DNA from 2 places in the Priestia sp. 179-F W1.4 NHS genome. Region 2 is predicted to be linked to the other one. Evidence: a T-box and tRNA genes for the amino acid it is inferred to sense, from the RefSeq annotation. Region 2 holds a T-box; the other holds one or more tRNA genes.
What was found. A T-box is a leader RNA that pairs with one kind of tRNA and senses whether it is charged. The one in region 2 lies ahead of pheS (phenylalanine--tRNA ligase subunit alpha), so its partner is inferred to be a tRNA-Phe.
Positions count from the first base shown of each region.

Region 1: it has a tRNA-Phe gene. The T-box ahead of pheS (phenylalanine--tRNA ligase subunit alpha) is inferred to sense a tRNA for this amino acid. The anticodon was not compared.

Region 1 covers NZ_JBIQFF010000004.1:30,023-38,750, reverse strand. The annotation lists gene ACH0CI_RS18785 (S1C family serine protease) at 1-1,139, opposite strand, end outside; gene ACH0CI_RS18780 (MBL fold metallo-hydrolase) at 1,197-1,991, opposite strand; gene ACH0CI_RS18775 (two-component system regulatory protein YycI) at 2,010-2,789, opposite strand; gene ACH0CI_RS18770 (YycH family regulatory protein) at 2,776-4,143, opposite strand; gene walK (cell wall metabolism sensor histidine kinase WalK) at 4,134-6,041, opposite strand; gene yycF (response regulator YycF) at 6,048-6,755, opposite strand; tRNA gene ACH0CI_RS18755 (tRNA-Phe) at 7,018-7,090, opposite strand; tRNA gene ACH0CI_RS18750 (tRNA-Asp) at 7,095-7,170, opposite strand; tRNA gene ACH0CI_RS18745 (tRNA-Glu) at 7,206-7,277, opposite strand; tRNA gene ACH0CI_RS18740 (tRNA-Lys) at 7,293-7,365, opposite strand; gene ACH0CI_RS18735 (adenylosuccinate synthase) at 7,534-8,728, opposite strand, start outside.
Region 2 covers NZ_JBIQFF010000001.1:157,180-165,907, forward strand. The annotation lists gene ACH0CI_RS00775 (M42 family metallopeptidase) at 59-1,144, shown strand; gene sspI (small acid-soluble spore protein SspI) at 1,201-1,407, opposite strand; gene ACH0CI_RS00785 (TrmH family RNA methyltransferase) at 1,548-2,312, shown strand; T-box leader at 2,361-2,596, shown strand; gene pheS (phenylalanine--tRNA ligase subunit alpha) at 2,651-3,685, shown strand; gene pheT (phenylalanine--tRNA ligase subunit beta) at 3,699-6,113, shown strand; gene rnhC (ribonuclease HIII) at 6,147-7,061, opposite strand; gene zapA (cell division protein ZapA) at 7,205-7,465, shown strand; gene ACH0CI_RS00810 (CvpA family protein) at 7,462-8,019, shown strand; gene polX (DNA polymerase/3'-5' exonuclease PolX) at 8,217-8,728, shown strand, end outside.

The DNA of each region.
Region 1 (8,728 bases), on a different contig from region 2:
ATGTAGAGGTGTTTGCGAAGTGTCGCAATATCTCTTACTTTGCTGTGATCTAGCTCAACAATCACATCATATTCCTTCAACCCAGCTTTAGCGGCTGGCGAACCTGGCTCGACTTTTAGAACAGCGACTCCGTTTACTACATCATGCGGTAACTTAAGGGTTTCTTTTAAATGATACCCTGATACCTCACTTAATGATAGTGTACTAACTCCAAGATACGGACGTCTAACTTCACCATATCGTTCTAAGTCATTAATAATGGGCCTAGCCATGTTAATTGGTATTGCAAGACCAATGCCTTCTACTGCTTCTTGGGCAATTTTCATGGAATTAATGCCTATTAATTCACCATCAATATTAACAAGAGCACCCCCGCTATTGCCAGGGTTAATTGCGGCATCTGTTTGAATGACTTCTGATTGCCAATCAGGATTTCCATCGCCATTCAAATCTTGAGGAATGACACGGTTAACTCCTGAGACAACTCCTTGTGTAACGGATCCAGAAAATTGAAGGCCTAGCGGGTTTCCGATAGCAATCACTGGTTCACCAGCTTTAAGCTTATCAGAATTTCCGAAGGTAGCCACTTTTGTCACGTGACCTGCATCAATTTCAAGAACTGCTAAGTCCATTAAATCATCGCTGCCAAGAATTTTAGCTGATACCCTTGTACCGTTACTGAAGCTCACTTCAATTTCGTTAGCGCCTTTAATGACATGATAGTTTGTCACAATATAAGCTTTATTGCCTTGCTTTTTGTAAATAACACCTGAGCCCGTCCCGGCATCAGTTCGTTCATCATTCCAAAAGCTTTCAGAGTTCTGAATGTTTACAACTCCTACAACTGCTGCATTGGCTTCGGAAACAGCTTTTGTGACGGCCGTAGTGACGTCAAGAGATACTGACTTTTGTATCGTAGACCCTGTTTGTTCATCTCCGTTTTCATCATTCATCCATCCGTATGGCAAAATCCCGTTCCTCACCAAGGCTGGCATAAGAAGCAGTACAATAAGTGCACCTATAATAGCTCCAATCAGAGCAGAAGCGAAATATCCTCTGCGGCGTTTAGGCGGCCGACTATTCGGCTCTTGGCCTTCATCATAATGTTCCACACTATCACCGGACCCTTCATTTATCATCGTGAATGTCTGCATTCACGTACTAAATGAAGTTATTTTTCGCTTCCTTTCTAGAGACTATACATAAACAATATCAGTTGGTCTTTTTGGATCAGTATCACATAGAAGAATATTGTCCTCTACATTGATGTCTTTTTGTTGTAACACTTGTGCAACCGACATGCGGGCAATTTCCTTCATGTTATTGTCTTGACTCAAATGCGCCAAGTAAATGCGTTTGGTTTGATCTCCGATCACATCTGCCATTGCAAGCGCCGCGTCTTCATTCGATACATGTCCCACGTCGCTTAGAATTCGTCTTTTAATGCTCCAAGGGTAGCGCCCCATTCTCAGCATTTCAACATCATGATTGCTTTCAAATACGTACATATCGCTATTTTTAATCGTACCTTTCATGCGGTCACTTACATAGCCGGTATCCGTAATAAGGGTTAATTTTTTAGACCCTTGATGAAAGACATAAAACATAGGCTCTGCGGCATCATGCGAAACGCCAAAAGACTCCACTTCCAATTGACCAAACGATTTCGTTTGGCCAATTTCAAAGTGAAACTTCTGTTCCGTATTAATATTGCCGATCAAGCCATCCATTGCGTTCCACGTTTTTTCATTTGCGAAAATAGGGAGCTTATATTTACGTGCCAGAACACCTAGTCCTTTAATATGGTCACTATGTTCGTGAGTCACTAAAATCCCTGATAAATCCGGGATATTGCGATTTACTTGTTGAAAGAGAGCTTCCATTTGCTTTCCGCTCAGCCCTGCATCAACTAGTAAGGAATGTTCTCCATCACTTACTAAAATCGCATTTCCTGTGCTCCCACTCGCTAGCACGCTGAAATGCAGGCTCATTTATCTCACTCCAAATACTTATTTATTTCCTTTTTTAATGATCTGTCCTTCAAAGGCATTTACAAAATAACTTGTATCTCCATTTACAACAATGTGCCAAGTTGGTGCTAAAACTTGAGAATTTAATAACGGCAGATCAAACGTATAGTATCCAAACTCTACGTTTGTTACAGAATCTTTCTTTTTCAATTCATCCTTCAAAAACAAATTTTCCAATGCTTTTAAAGGAGACAAAACATCCTGCTCATCATCCAACGTTTTCACGGAACCTAGCATCGTTTGTTCATATGAAACAATTTCACCTTTATCATTTAAATGAGCAATGATCATGCCATTTTCATTGTCATAGATTTTGTGCTTCTTATATTGTTGAAAGAATGTAACTGTTTTTTTCTCTTTATTAACGTTCCATAGCTCATAATCCTTACCCGAGAGCACATATCGTTTCAAAAATTGACTTAGCTTTGCTTCGGGACTTTTCTCAGGCACTGAAAAAGGTTTGTCCAATACGCTTCGAATTGTTTTTTCCTCAAGCAGCGCTGCTTTTTGCTCTTTCAGCTTTTTTAAGTCTTCTTCTTTAAACAGCTTACTTTTAGCATTTAACGAAGAAGCTTCTTTCACATCTACAGGTAAATGTTTATATTCAATGCCTTCACTCGTTAATTGTTCTTCCACGCTCGACTCCACAAATAGAGAGTACTGATCTTCTTGATGAGTTTTAAAAATCTGATAGCCTAAGTAAATATTAAGAATCAAGAAAGTGAAAATAAAGATGGTTTTTGTTCTATTCCAATCCATCGTTATCGCCTCCTTCGGTCGGCGGTGCAATTCGATACCATTTGCTATTATAATAATAGAACCAAGAAGGAACGAGTTTGACAGAATTAGAATTAAACTCAACCGTCTTTTCGCCGGTTTTCGGCTGCTGTGACACTTCTTCTAGCTGATAGCCTATTGAAATATCTTTTAACAGATTCGGGTCAAAGTTTTGATGTTTTTCAATTAATTGAATCACCTTTTGAGATGACTGCAGCTTTTCTACACTCGAGTCCTGTACTCTTACAAAACGATAAAGAGGACGACGGTAATTTAAAATCTCCGCATTTCCCCATCTCTGATATATTTCAGTCATTCCCTGATTGCTGTACACTGGATAGTTATCTTTATAATAACGATAGCTAATTTCTTTTGTAATGCGATTCCAGCTGTTGAACCTGTAATTAGATTCTGTCCAGCCGCCGTGGTCATTAACGAAGCTAAAGCTGCGATTTATTAAATTATAATCTTCCATTACCTCGGTCGTGGAATTTACAAGATTCACATATTCCATCACATCTGTCTTCGTATTGACATTGATCACTTTTGTACCTTCAGTGTAGACATCTCGGTTTGTAGACGTTTCTTTCCGTGCATAGTCTGGGTTGTTAAAAAGCGCTTCTTTATATTTTTCAATATCTAAATGCCTCATGCTCGTATAGTAGACTTCACTATTCATCGTAATATTATTTTCCGGAAGGAAGATATACCGATTTTTGTTTTCTTTATATACAAGGCTCGGGGCATACGTACGCTTCATTTTATCTTCTAATTCTTTGATATCATCTTTGGCCAAATTCTTGACTGTAACCGAATAAATCTTTTTTTGCTCATAATTCACAAGATACACGCTCACGAAAAAGGAAGGTGTACGCTTAATTTTAATGAGTACACGGTCAAATGTTTGATTAGGCAAAGACGTTTGAGAAAATGAAAAAAGCTGTTGAAATGTTTTCAAAGGTAGCGCGTCTGGATACAGCACTTCAATAGAATTACTTCCATGGACATAATTTAAAAATCCATCAGGTGAAATAGCATCCGAAACGTCCGTCACATTCGAGAATTTCCACTTTTTCATTTCATTTACCCATTTGTTTACATCATCTTCATCGTGAGACATGTAGTGATTATCGTTTCGATGATAGAGAACTTCTGTTGGAAGAATATGATCTTCTATTTTACTTTTTGAACTCACTTCAACTTCCTGCAAATGTTGATTTTTTGAAATGATCTTATAAGAAGGCTGATACGTCCATATATGATACGTCATAATTAAACTGGAAGCGACGAGAACAACTAAGATGGCCGTTTTGATATGTTCATATCTCATTCCCATTCGTCATCATTCTCACTTTCAATCGGAAGAGTAAAGTAAATCGTTGTTCCTTTTCCTTCCTGACTATCTGCCCAAATGCGTCCATCATGTGCTTCAATAATTTCCTTGGCAATAGCAAGCCCTAATCCTGTTCCGCCTAATTTACGCGTTCGTGCTTTATCTACACGATAGAAGCGTTCGAAAATTTTAGCTAAATTTGATTTTGGAATTCCCATACCTTGGTCTTTAATGCTCACAACAATTTCATGCGTATGCTGAGCAATTGAAAATGTAATGGTTCCGCCTTCAGGTGAATATTTTATTGCATTGGAAATAATGTTATCTAATACTTGTGTAATTTTATCTTGATCGATAGCGACATAGATTGCTTCATTTGGCAAGTCGCGCACGAACGAAATACCTTGTTCAATTGTCATTTCAAAGCGATCAATGATGTAATGATAAAACTTTACAAAATTGATTGGGTCACGACTAAATCGGTAGTCTTGGCTATCTAGCTTAGATAATTGAAGCAAGTCGTTAACGAGACGAATCATTCGCTCTGTCTCCGTTTGCGTTACATTTAAAAATGTTGGAGCTAAGTCCTTATCTTGCCAAGCACCGTCTGCAAGCGCATCTAAATAACTGCGCATCGTTGTTAACGGCGTACGCAATTCATGTGAAACATTCGCTACAAATTCTCGGCGATCTTGATCAATTTTCTCCTGCTCTGTAATGTCATGCAAGACAATGATAATCCCGTTGATAAAACCGGTCTCTTTTTGAATAGCGGAAATGGTAGCTCGTAAAATAAAGGGATCCGATTTTGTACTAAAGTCCAAAATTAATGACTCTTGATTGGCAAGCAAGCTTTCAAACGTATGCGTTTCTTCAAGATCTAATAGGGAAACAACTGGATCAGACAAAACCGTTTCACGTGAAACATTTAGCATAGCTGCGGCTGGATCATTAATTAAAATTACTCTTCCCTTTCGATCCGTCGCAATAACGCCGTCCGTCATATGAGCTAATACCGAACTAAGCTTACGGCGCTCCCCTTCTGTCGTTGCCTGTGCTTCTTGAAGCTTTCTTGTTAAGTTGTTGAATGTGAGAGCTAGCTGACCAATTTCATCATATCCGTACACCTTAGCTTTTCTCGTAAAATTCCCTTTGGCCATCTCAAGTGCTTGTTTTCTCATTTCAGACATTGGACGAGTAATGGTCTGAGCTAAAAACACGCCTAAAATAGCTGTGATAAAAAGAGCAATCACCGTACCTGCCTTAAAGATCTGATTGATATTACTCATTTGATCGTAAACAGGCTCCATGGAAGCTGTTAAGTAAATAGCGCCTAAGATTTCTTCGCTAGACTGAACTTTTCCATTTTTATTAGTTGAACTTGATTGACTGGCACCTACTTTATCCTGTAAACGGATAGGCTGTATCATAACTCTGATTCGCTGCCCGCTTTGATCAACAAATACATTATCAGAGTTCGTTCCTGCTAACAACGCATTTGTAATCGCTAAATCATTAGTCTTTTTACCTATGATCTGTTGAGGATTTGAGTTCGATGTAGCAATGATTCTTCTATTTTGGTCAATGACTCTTACTTCAGAAATGTCATTCATATCATTTGAAGCTAAATTGGGTCTTGAAGCAAAATCTCGTAAAATAGTCTTTAAGTCTTCCTCAAGAGTGGGTGAATCATCATCACGATTTTTCACCATTTCTTGTCCAATGTTATACGTCAGCAAGTCTGTCCGCTCTTGAAGAGACGTTCGAAAGTTGTTAACTAATTCTTTTTCTAATTGTCGTGCAAAATAGACCCCAATAATTTGCATCGCAATTAAAATGAGCAGCACATAAATCAATACAAACTTTAAATGAATAGATTGCAGGAGCCTTACTTTCTTCATCTAAAATTACTCCTGCTCTGGGCTGCGTAAATAATAGCCTACTCCACGTCTTGTTACAATCCACATTGGATGGCTTGGATTATCTTCAATTTTTTCACGTAATCTTCGAACTGTTACATCTACCGTACGCACATCACCAAAATAGTCATAACCCCATACAGTTTGAAGCAAGTGTTCACGCGTCATGACTTGTCCAATGTGCTTCGCTAAATAATGCAGCAGCTCAAATTCACGATGAGTCAGTTCAATCGTTTCTCCGCGCTTAGACACAATATAAGCATCTGGATGAATAACAAGTGCTCCAATCGTAATTTCATTCGTTTCACTTTCTTCTGTTGGAACAGCTACCTGCTGATGTCTACGTAAATTAGCTTTTACACGTGCTAATAATTCACGCGTACTGAACGGCTTAGTTACATAATCATCTGCACCTAATTCTAGACCTAAAACCTTGTCAATTTCAGAGTCTTTTGCTGTTAACATGATAATGGGCATATCATATTTTTTGCGCACTTCTCGGCAAACTTCCATTCCATCTTTCTGAGGAAGCATAATATCTAATAAAATCATTTCAGGCTGTACTTCTTCCACTTTTTCAAGTGCTTCTACGCCATCATAAGCACAAAATACTTCGTAACCTTCTTTTTGCAAATTAAACTTTAAAATATCTGCAATCGGCTTTTCGTCATCTACGACTAAAATACGTTTATCCATGATCATCGTTCTCCTTTATTAGTTGAAGCAAAATATAAAAGATAGTATTCATACTGTTTGAATACCGTAATTTTATTATACTTGATAACCCTTGAAACGTCACAAGTTCATCCTCTACTATACATGAAGATATATGATTTTCAACCATCTCTAAATACAAAAGTAATATATTACCATAAAAGAGATGCAAAGCAAATAACGTTTTCTTTTAAATGTAAATAAAAGAAAAAAGCATGACTTTAAATAAAGTCATGCTTTTTGATGGCTCGGGACGGAATCGAACCGCCGACACAAGGATTTTCAGTCCTTTGCTCTACCAACTGAGCTACCGAGCCAAAATGGCGGTCCCGACGGGAATCGAACCCGCGATCTCCTGCGTGACAGGCAGGCATGTTAACCGCTACACCACGGGACCTCAGTCTATATGCTATGTATTAAAAATATTAAAAATGACCCGTACGGGATTCGAACCCGTGTTACCGCCGTGAAAGGGCGGTGTCTTAACCGCTTGACCAACGGGCCACGTTGTAACAAAAGTGAGCCATGAAGGACTCGAACCTTCGACCCTCTGATTAAAAGTCAGATGCTCTACCAACTGAGCTAATGGCTCATGTTATATCTCTTAGCGACGCTTATTATAATAACATGATATTTCATATAAATGCAATAGTTTTTTTAAAACTTTCTTTTTATTATTGAGCTTTTTTTAAAAATCTTGTTAAAAAAGCACCAATTATAAATAAAAAAGGTTAGCTCACGAAGAGCTAACTCTTTTTATTTAGCTATATACACCACGTAATACATTTGTTTGTGTACGATCTGGACCTACAGAGAAAATAGATAAAGGAATACCTGTTAATTGAGACACGCGCTCTAAGTAGTGGCGAGCGTTATCAGGTAACTCATCTAATGTTTTCACACCCGTGATATCTTCTGTCCAACCTGGAAGCTCTTCATATACAGGTTCGCATTCTGCAAGTGTTTTTAAGCTAGCAGGGAATTCTTCCATAACTTCCCCTTTATAACGGTAAGCTACACAAATCTTTAATGTCTCAATTCCCGTTAATACATCAATTGAGTTTAAAGATAAGTCTGTGATTCCGCTAACGCGGCGAGCATGACGTACAACTACACTGTCAAACCAACCTACACGGCGAGGACGACCAGTTGTTGTACCGTATTCACGTCCTACTTCACGGATTTGATCACCGATTTCGTTTGTTAATTCAGTTGGGAAAGGACCGTCACCAACACGAGTTGTATACGCTTTTGATACGCCTACAACGTGTTTGATCTTAGATGGACCTACACCAGAACCAATTGTTACTCCACCCGCTACTGGGTTTGAAGATGTAACAAATGGATATGTTCCTTGGTCGATATCTAACATAACACCTTGTGCGCCTTCAAATAGTACACGACGTCCTTCGTCTAACGCATCATTTAATACTACTGATGTATCAACAACATATTTTGCAACTTGTTGACCATACTCATAGTACTCATCTAAAATTTCTTCTAATGTAAAGCCTTCTACTTCATACATTTTTTCAAGAAGGCGATTCTTTTCAGCTAAGTTTTGTGTTAATTTTGCTTCAAATACTTCACGGTCTAGTAAATCGGCAATTCGAATACCAACACGTGCTGCTTTATCCATATAAGCTGGTCCAATACCTTTTTTCGTTGTACCAATCTTATTTTCACCTTTACGTTCTTCTTCAACTTCATCTAATTTTAAATGATATGGAAGAATCACATGAGCTCGGTTACTAATACGTAAGTTTTCTGTTGTTACACCGCGATCATGTAAGTATTTTAATTCTTGAACAAGTGCTTTTGGATCAACAACCATACCGTTTCCAATTACACACGTTTTGTCATTATAAAAAATACCTGAAGGAATTAAATGTAACTTATAAGTTTCACCATTAAACTTAATTGTGTGACCTGCATTGTTCCCACCTTGGTAACGT
Region 2 (8,728 bases):
TTTACTTCAACCTCTTTTTAGCTATAATAGAGGTATACATATGAAAGGGGTAATCCATATGACAAAGTTAGATGAAACATTGACGATGCTTAAAGCACTAACAGATGCAAAAGGAATTCCTGGAAATGAGCGTGAACCGCGTGAGGTTATGAAGAAATATATTGCACCTTATGCAGATGAAGTAACGACGGATGGGCTAGGCAGTTTGATTGCAAAAAAAGTAGGCAACGAACAAGGGCCTAAAATTATGGTAGCCGGTCACTTGGATGAAGTTGGTTTTATGGTGACTCAAATTGATGAACGCGGCTTTATTCGTTTTCAAACGGTAGGCGGATGGTGGTCTCAAGTTATGCTTGCTCAACGCGTAACCATCGTGACATCTAAAGGAGAGGTAACGGGGATTATTGGCTCAAAGCCACCTCATATCTTGCCTCCAGAAGTTCGCAAAAAGCCAGTTGACATTAAAGATATGTTCATCGATATTGGTGCTTCTAGCAGAGAAGAAGTAGCGGAGTGGGGAGTAAAACCTGGTGATCAGGTTGTACCTTATTTCGAATTTACGGTTATGAACAATGAAAAGATGCTGCTAGCGAAAGCCTGGGATAACCGTATTGGTTGTGCAATCGCTATCGATGTATTAAAAGCTTTAAAAAATGAAAAACATGAAAATGTTGTGTATGGTGTAGGAACGGTGCAAGAAGAAGTTGGACTCCGAGGTGCAAAAACATCTGCTAACTTTATTGAACCGGATATTGCATTTGCTGTTGATGTCGGTATCGCTGGAGATACACCTGGTGTTTCTGATAAAGAAGCCTCTTCTAAAATGGGGCAGGGTCCGCAAATCATTTTATATGATGCTTCCATGGTCTCTCATAAAGGACTTCGAGATACAGTGGTAGATGTGGCAGATGAATTAAATATTCCGTATCAATTTGATGCAATTGCTGGAGGCGGTACGGACTCGGGTTCTATCCATATTTCAGCTAACGGGGTGCCAGCACTTTCGATTACAATTGCAACTCGTTATATCCATTCTCATGCAGCAATGCTTCATCGTGATGATTATGAAAACGCAGTTAAATTAATTGCGGAAGTCATTAAGCGCTTAGACCGAGATACGGTTAACGCCATTACGTATAATTGAAAAAAGCTCATTCTCCTAGGAGAATGAGCTTTTTGTTGTACATAGGAAAAGGTTATTTATTTTAAACCGTTTTCAAGCGTTGTCAGAATTTCTTCTTTTTCTGATTCCGGAGACTTTTCCCAAAGCACTTCAAATAAAACACCAAGTCCAGGGAGCATTTTTTCTTCACCGCTTTGAATAGCGTCAGAAATTGTAGCCTCAAGCTCTTCTTTTGAGTTTCCTGAAACGTTTGCAATAACAGCATTTCGTAAATTAAGATCCATCATTTTCACCTCAGCTATCGTAAAGTTACCAATAGTTTTTGTTTTCTTTGCGATTTCTATGTACAATAAAGTGAAACTTATCTAATGATTATTGAACAAAATGTAATCGAACTATTTATTTTTGTATAGATAAAGGAGTTATGTTTGTGAAACAAATTGATTCAGTTAAAAATCCGCAGGTAAAAGCGTGGAAAAAACTGCATAATAAAAAAGACCGTGATAAGCAGGGCCTTTTTATGGTAGAAGGCTTTCATTTAGTCGAAGAGGCTATCAAAAATAAGGATTGCGTAAAGGAACTAATTATACGCGAATCGACCGAAGTGCCCGCACAGTGGGATATAGACGGTATCGAAATAATCGTTGTAAACGAAGCAATTAGTAAGTTATTATCTGACACAGAAACACCTCAAGGAATTATTGCCGTGTGTTTTCAAACAAAGCATGCGGAAATTATTCATACAGCACAGAAAGTATTGCTTTTAGATGCCGTGCAAGATCCAGGTAACCTAGGCACCATTATCCGAACCGCTGATGCTGCGGGAGTGGAGGCTATTATCATTGGAGAGGGCAGCGTGGATGTGTACAACCCAAAAGTCGTTCGTTCAACGCAAGGAGCTATTTTTCACCTTCCAATTGTAAAAGGCGATTTACTCGAAATAATTTCATTGTTAAAAGAAAGAGGAATAGCAGTTTACGGCACGTCGTTACAAAATGGAAAGGTCTACACACACGTAAAACCTTCAAACGAATTTGCGCTGATTGTGGGAAATGAAGGAAATGGCGTAAGTGAGAAAGTGTTGGAACAAACGGATCAGAATCTGTACATTCCCATCTATGGAAAGAGCGAGTCGTTAAATGTTGCCATCGCTTCTGGAATCTTACTTTATTATTTACGCGGAATGTAGTTGCATCGAGAACGTGTTTTCACTATAATAATACAATAGTTACATATGTAAAAAACGATGAAAGAGAGCAGTAGCTTATGTCCGTTTATGCAGGGAGAAAATGCCGTGACTGAAAGCATTTTTATAAATGTAATAAGTGAATTCACCTCTTGAGTTGACACTTAGACCATCTTACATAGATGTAAAGGTGTTCCGGAGATTCCGTTAACTTGAATGAAGTGAACTGTATACGTCTGTGTATATAGTTAACAAGGGTGGTAACGCGACTAATCCTCGTCCCTTTTTTGGGAGGAGGTTTTTTTATTTGTCATTTTTTACGTTAAAAGGAGGAATAAGTGATGAAAGAACGTTTACAAGAACTTCAACAAGAAGCAATTGCAAAAGTCGAAGCAGCAAGTGCTTTAAAAGAATTAAACGACGTACGCGTAGCTTATTTAGGAAAGAAAGGCCCTATCACAGAAGTACTTCGCGGTATGGGAAAACTTTCAGCTGAAGAGCGTCCTGTAATGGGAGCACTTGCAAATGAAGTACGTGAAGCGATTGCATCTAAAATTGAAGAAAAACAAACGGCGTTAGAAGCAGCCGAGGTAGAGCGTAAACTTGCTTCAGAAACAATTGACGTAACGCTGCCGGGACGCCCGGTTAAAGCAGGTACGCATCACCCGCTCACAAGCGTGGTTGAAGAAGTAGAAGATTTATTCTTAGGAATGGGCTATGAAGTAGCAGAAGGACCAGAAGTAGAGCAGGACTACTATAATTTCGAAGCGCTGAACTTGCCAAAAGGTCACCCAGCACGTGATATGCAAGATACGTTCTATATTACGGAAGAAACGCTTCTTCGTACGCATACATCAACTGTCCAAGCTCGTGTTATGAACAAGAATGAAGGCAAAGGACCTGTTAAAATTATTTGCCCAGGTAAAGTGTACCGCCGCGATGACGATGATGCTACGCATTCACATCAATTTATGCAAATTGAAGGTCTTGTAGTAGACGAAAACATTCGTATGAGCGATTTAAAAGGCACGCTTGAAGTATTTGTGAAAAAGATGTTCGGTGCAGACCGTGAAATTCGTCTTCGTCCAAGTTTCTTCCCATTCACTGAGCCGTCTGTAGAAGTAGACGTATCGTGTGCAAAATGTGGAGGTAAAGGCTGTAATGTATGTAAACAAACAGGCTGGATTGAAATTTTAGGAGCCGGTATGGTTCATCCAAATGTTCTTGAAATGGCTGGATACGATTCAACTAAATATCGTGGTTTTGCTTTTGGAATCGGTGTAGAGCGTATTGCTATGTTAAAACACGGCGTGGATGATATTCGTCATTTCTATACAAATGATGTTCGTTTCTTAGATCAATTTAAACAAGTATAAAGGAGGGACTACGATGTTTGTATCTTATCGTTGGTTACAAGAGTATGTTGACTTATCAGGCGTAACGGCAGAAGAGTTAGCTGATAAAATCACAAAAAGTGGAATTGAAGTTGAAGGTGTAGAAAACTTAAATAAAGGCATCAGCGGAGTGGTAATTGGTCACGTTGTCGAACGTGAACAGCATCCAAATGCGGATAAATTAAGCCGCTGTCAAGTAGATCTTGGCGGAGGAGAAATCGTTCAAATCGTGTGCGGAGCACCTAACGTGGCACAAGGTCAAAAAGTAGCGGTTGCAAAAGTGGGAGCTGTACTTCCAGGTAACTTTAAAATCAAGCGTGCTAAGCTTCGCGGTGAAGAATCGAACGGTATGATTTGTTCTCTTCAAGAGCTTGGCATTGAAAGCAAGCTTGTGGCAAAAGATTATCAAGAAGGCATCTTCGTCTTCCCAAGTGATGCTGAAGTAGGAGCGGATGCGCTAGATGCATTAAACTTAAACGATGAAGTATTAGAACTAGGGCTAACACCAAATCGTTCAGACTGCTTAAGTATGTTAGGTGTAGCACATGAGGTGGCTGCTATTTTACGTCGTGAAGTGAAGTATCCGTCAGTAAACGTGCAAACGTCTGATGAGCAAGCAGCTGATTATATTTCCGTTAAAGTAGAGGCAAAAGAAGACAATCCCCTTTACGTAGCGCGCGTTGTGAAAAACGTAAAAATTGCTCCGTCACCATTATGGATGCAAACGCGTTTAATGGCAGCTGGTATTCGACCTCATAACAACGTTGTTGATATTACCAACTATATTTTGCTTGAATACGGCCAGCCGCTGCATGCTTTTGACTATGATCGTCTTGGTTCAAAAGAAATTGTTGTACGTCACGCGTCAGAAGGCGAGAAGTTTGTAACGCTTGACGATCAAGAGCGCGTATTAAAAGGCAATCAGCTTGTTATTACAAACGGCAGTGAACCGGTAGCCCTTGCAGGTGTAATGGGGGGAGCAAACTCTGAAGTAAAAGACGATACGGTAAATGTTCTTATTGAATCAGCTTACTTCAAAGGTTTAACAGTTCGTCAAGCTTCCAAAGACCACGGTCTTCGCAGTGAGGCAAGTGCTCGTTTTGAAAAAGGAATTGATCCTAACCGTACGCGTGTAGCTGCTGACCGCGCAGCAGAATTAATGGCTGAATACGCTTCAGGTGAAGTGGTAAGCGGTACTGTAGAAGTAGATACACTAACTGTGGAACCTGCTGTTGTAGCTGTGTCACTTGGACGTATTAACAATGTGCTTGGTACAGAACTATCGATGGAAGAAGTACAAGATATTATGAACCGTCTTCAATTTGAAAGCAAAGTCGAAGATGAAACAATCGTTGTAACGGTACCGACTCGTCGAGGCGATATTACAATTGAAGAAGATATCGTGGAGGAAGTAGCGCGCATGTATGGCTATGACAACCTTCCTACAACGCTTCCTGTAACAGTGGCAACTCCAGGAAAATTAACAGAGTATCAGCTTGGACGCCGTAAAGTTCGCCGTTTCTTAGAGGGAGCAGGGCTAGCGCAAACAACAACCTATTCGTTAACGAGCGCTGAAAAAGCTACTCAGTTTGCACTCAATGCAACAAGTACGATTGGTTTAGCAATGCCGATGAGTGAAGATCGCAGCATCCTTCGTCAAAGCTTAGTGCCTCATTTACTTGAAGCAGTGAAGCACAATAATGCTCGTCAATCGGATTCTATTGCGCTATACGAAACAGGCTCAGTGTTCTTATCTAAAGGTGAAGGGGAATTACCGGATGAGCAGGAGCGCGTAGCTGGTGCAATCACGGGTCTATGGCATGCTCACGGCTGGCAAGGTGAAAAGAAAGTCGTTGATTTCTATGTGATTAAAGGTGTACTAGAAGGGTTATTTGCACAGCTTGGTTTAGAGAAACGAATCTCATATGCTCCCGTTAAAAAAGACGGTATGCACCCTGGACGTACAGCGGCTGTATGGTTAGATGAAAAAGAAATTGGATACGTGGGTCAAGTTCATCCTGTTGCTCAGAAACAGTATGGCCTTCGTGAAACATACGTGTTTGAATTACACCTTCAAGAGCTATTAGCTGCAGATGTCGAAGAAGTTCGTTATTCAGCTATTCCAAGATTCCCATCTATTACACGTGATATTGCACTTGTTGTAGATAAAAACGTTCTTGCAGGAGAAGTTCAGCGCGTCATCTATACGACGGGCGGAGAACTTTTAAAAGACGTGACAGTATTTGATCTATATGAAGGCGAGCGTATGGAAGAAGGCAAGAAATCTGTAGCTTTCTCTTTACGTTACTTAGATCCTGAACGTACATTAACAGATGAAGAAGTAGCAAAAGCACATGGTGCAGTTTTAGAAGCTGTTGAAAAAGAATTTGGTGCAACGCTTCGTTCATAAGAATAAAAAAAGAGATGTGGATTTCCACATCTCTTATTTTTTAGCTAATTTTAAAGCTTTTTCTGTATTAGCAAAATGGATTTTAGCTAAAGAGTTCAGCGCATTGACGCCATGTTTTTTAATGATTTTAGCAGCGGCGATATCAACTTGTGCTCCAGCTCCGCGAGGAATGACCATCCCCGTCTTTTCCGTTAGTAAATCCATTTGTTTTAAAAATGCGTATCTGGCAATAATGGAAGCAGCGGCTACAGATAAATGAACGCTTTCTCCTTTTGTACTGAAAAAGACATTTTCTTTGATAATCTCTTTTTCCTTTACGATGTGTTTATAATAGGTATTTTTTTCAACAAACTGGTCAATTAAAATCGCATCAGGTTTTTCAGGATCCAATTTTTTTAACACGTTGGATAAAGCTTTGTTGTGCAACAGAGCTTTCATTTTACCTTGTGACATGCCTTTTTCTTGAAATGCATTATACTTTTCGTTATGTAAGACAAGCAAACTGTAAGGAATAAACGAAACAAGCTGCTTGGCAATTTCAATGATTTTAGCATCCGTTAACTCTTTTGAATCTCGTACTCCTAATTCTTTTAACAAAGGAAGCTGCTCTTTTTGAACATAGGCAGCAACTACGGTCATGGGACCAAAATAATCTCCCGTTCCTACTTCATCAGAACCAATGACCGATAGTGAACTGAAGTTTGATGGGAGGTGTGAGACGGGAGCCTTTTTAGCAGCATCTAAAGGACCTCCCCACTTAGCTGCTTCTGTTTCAGCTTCTCTTCCTTGAAAAAGTACTTTTCCAGAGCGGTATGCAGTGATAGAACAGCCGGGAGTTTTAGCCGAAAAAATACTTCCCTGCGGCAATTTAGGCTGCAAATAGGATGTGTAATGAAGCTTCATTTTAGCTATCTGATCAGCTGATACCTTAATAACAGCATGTGACATAATGCTTCACTCCTTTCGGGGTATTTTAGTTTACTTTATAAGCACTATCCCTTATGATAGCTTAAATATAGATATGTTTCCATTGAAGTCTTCTTCGTGGTATGATAGGGATTAGGATTTTTCGTGGAACGGAGGATTTTCTCGTGTCAAGACAAGATAAAACACGTGCGACAGTTGACATCTTTGGTCAGCAGTACAGCATCGTCGGTAGCGAAAGTACAAGCCATATTCGACTTGTCGCCTCTATAGTGGATGAAAAAATGCGTGAAATCAGTACTAAAAACCCTTCTTTAGATATCAATAAATTAGCAGTATTAACAGCTGTGAATGCTGTACACGAATATATAAAACTGAAAGAAGACTATGAGAGACTTGAACAAAAACTTTATGGAAAAGAGGAATGACTGAGTCAATGCTTAATATCATTTTAATTATATTGCTTCTTTTAGGCTTTGTAACAGGTCTTAAAAGGGGATTTATTTTGCAGCTCATTCATATTGTCAGTTTTGCGGTTTCGTTTATCGTCGCTTATATGTTTAGTGGAGATTTGGCAAGCCGACTTCGCTTGTTGATTCCGTTTCCAGACAATATTCAGCAGCAAAGTGTCGCATCGTTTGTATTTGATTCTGGAACGATAGAAGACGCTTTTTATCGAATGATTGCATTTGCGATTTTATTTTTTGCTACTCACATTGTACTTCGCCTTGCAGGCTCTGTTTTAACGGCTTTAACCGAACTGCCAATTCTGCGCCAGTTAAATAAATGGGGCGGAGGTGCACTTGGATTCGTTGAAGTGTATATCATCGTTTTTATTTTGTTATACATTGGAGCCGTGATTCCTGTAAGTGAAATTCAAACGCCAATTCAACAGTCTTCAATTGCAATCAATATCGTACAAAATACTCCATACTTATCGTCTGCCATTCAAGATTTGTGGACTCAGTATGGTGTAATGTAATGAAATTACAATAGCTTGTTGAGAGGGTGTGTCGAAAGTGTCATAATACTTTTGAGATACCCTCTTTTTTTATCGCAGTCTGTTCTGCGGTTTTCACGGAGATAAAAGTATGTCTAGATAAAAATTTGAGAGAGTACATATGTCACTCATCATGTTTTGAAAGTTTCGTTATTATGATAATAGGCTGGTGAAAAGAGATGAATAAAAAGGATATTATTAAATTGTTAGAAACAATTGCTACATATATGGAATTAAAAGGAGATAACCCTTTTAAAATTTCTGCTTTTCGAAAAGCAGCTGCAGCGCTAGAAACGGACGAGAGAACGCTGACAGAGATTGAGGATTTTACCAAGCTCCAAGGGATTGGTAAAGGAACGGCTGCAGTTATTACAGAGTATATGGAAACAAATGAGTCAAGCGTACTAGAAGAACTAAAGCAAGAAGTTCCTGAAGGACTTATTCCTCTGCTTAAGCTGCCGGGGCTTGGAGGTAAAAAAATCGCTAAATTATATAAAGAGCTAGATATTAAAGACATGGAATCACTGCATCAGGCCTGTATGGAAAATCGAGTGCAGGGACTAAGCGGTTTTGGTAAAAAGACGGAAGAAAAAATTATCGCTGCTATTGAGGAGTTTGGGAAACGTCCTGATCGTTTGCCTCTTGCTTTTATGCTTCCAATAGCGGAAGAAATTTTAGAAGCCCTTAAACA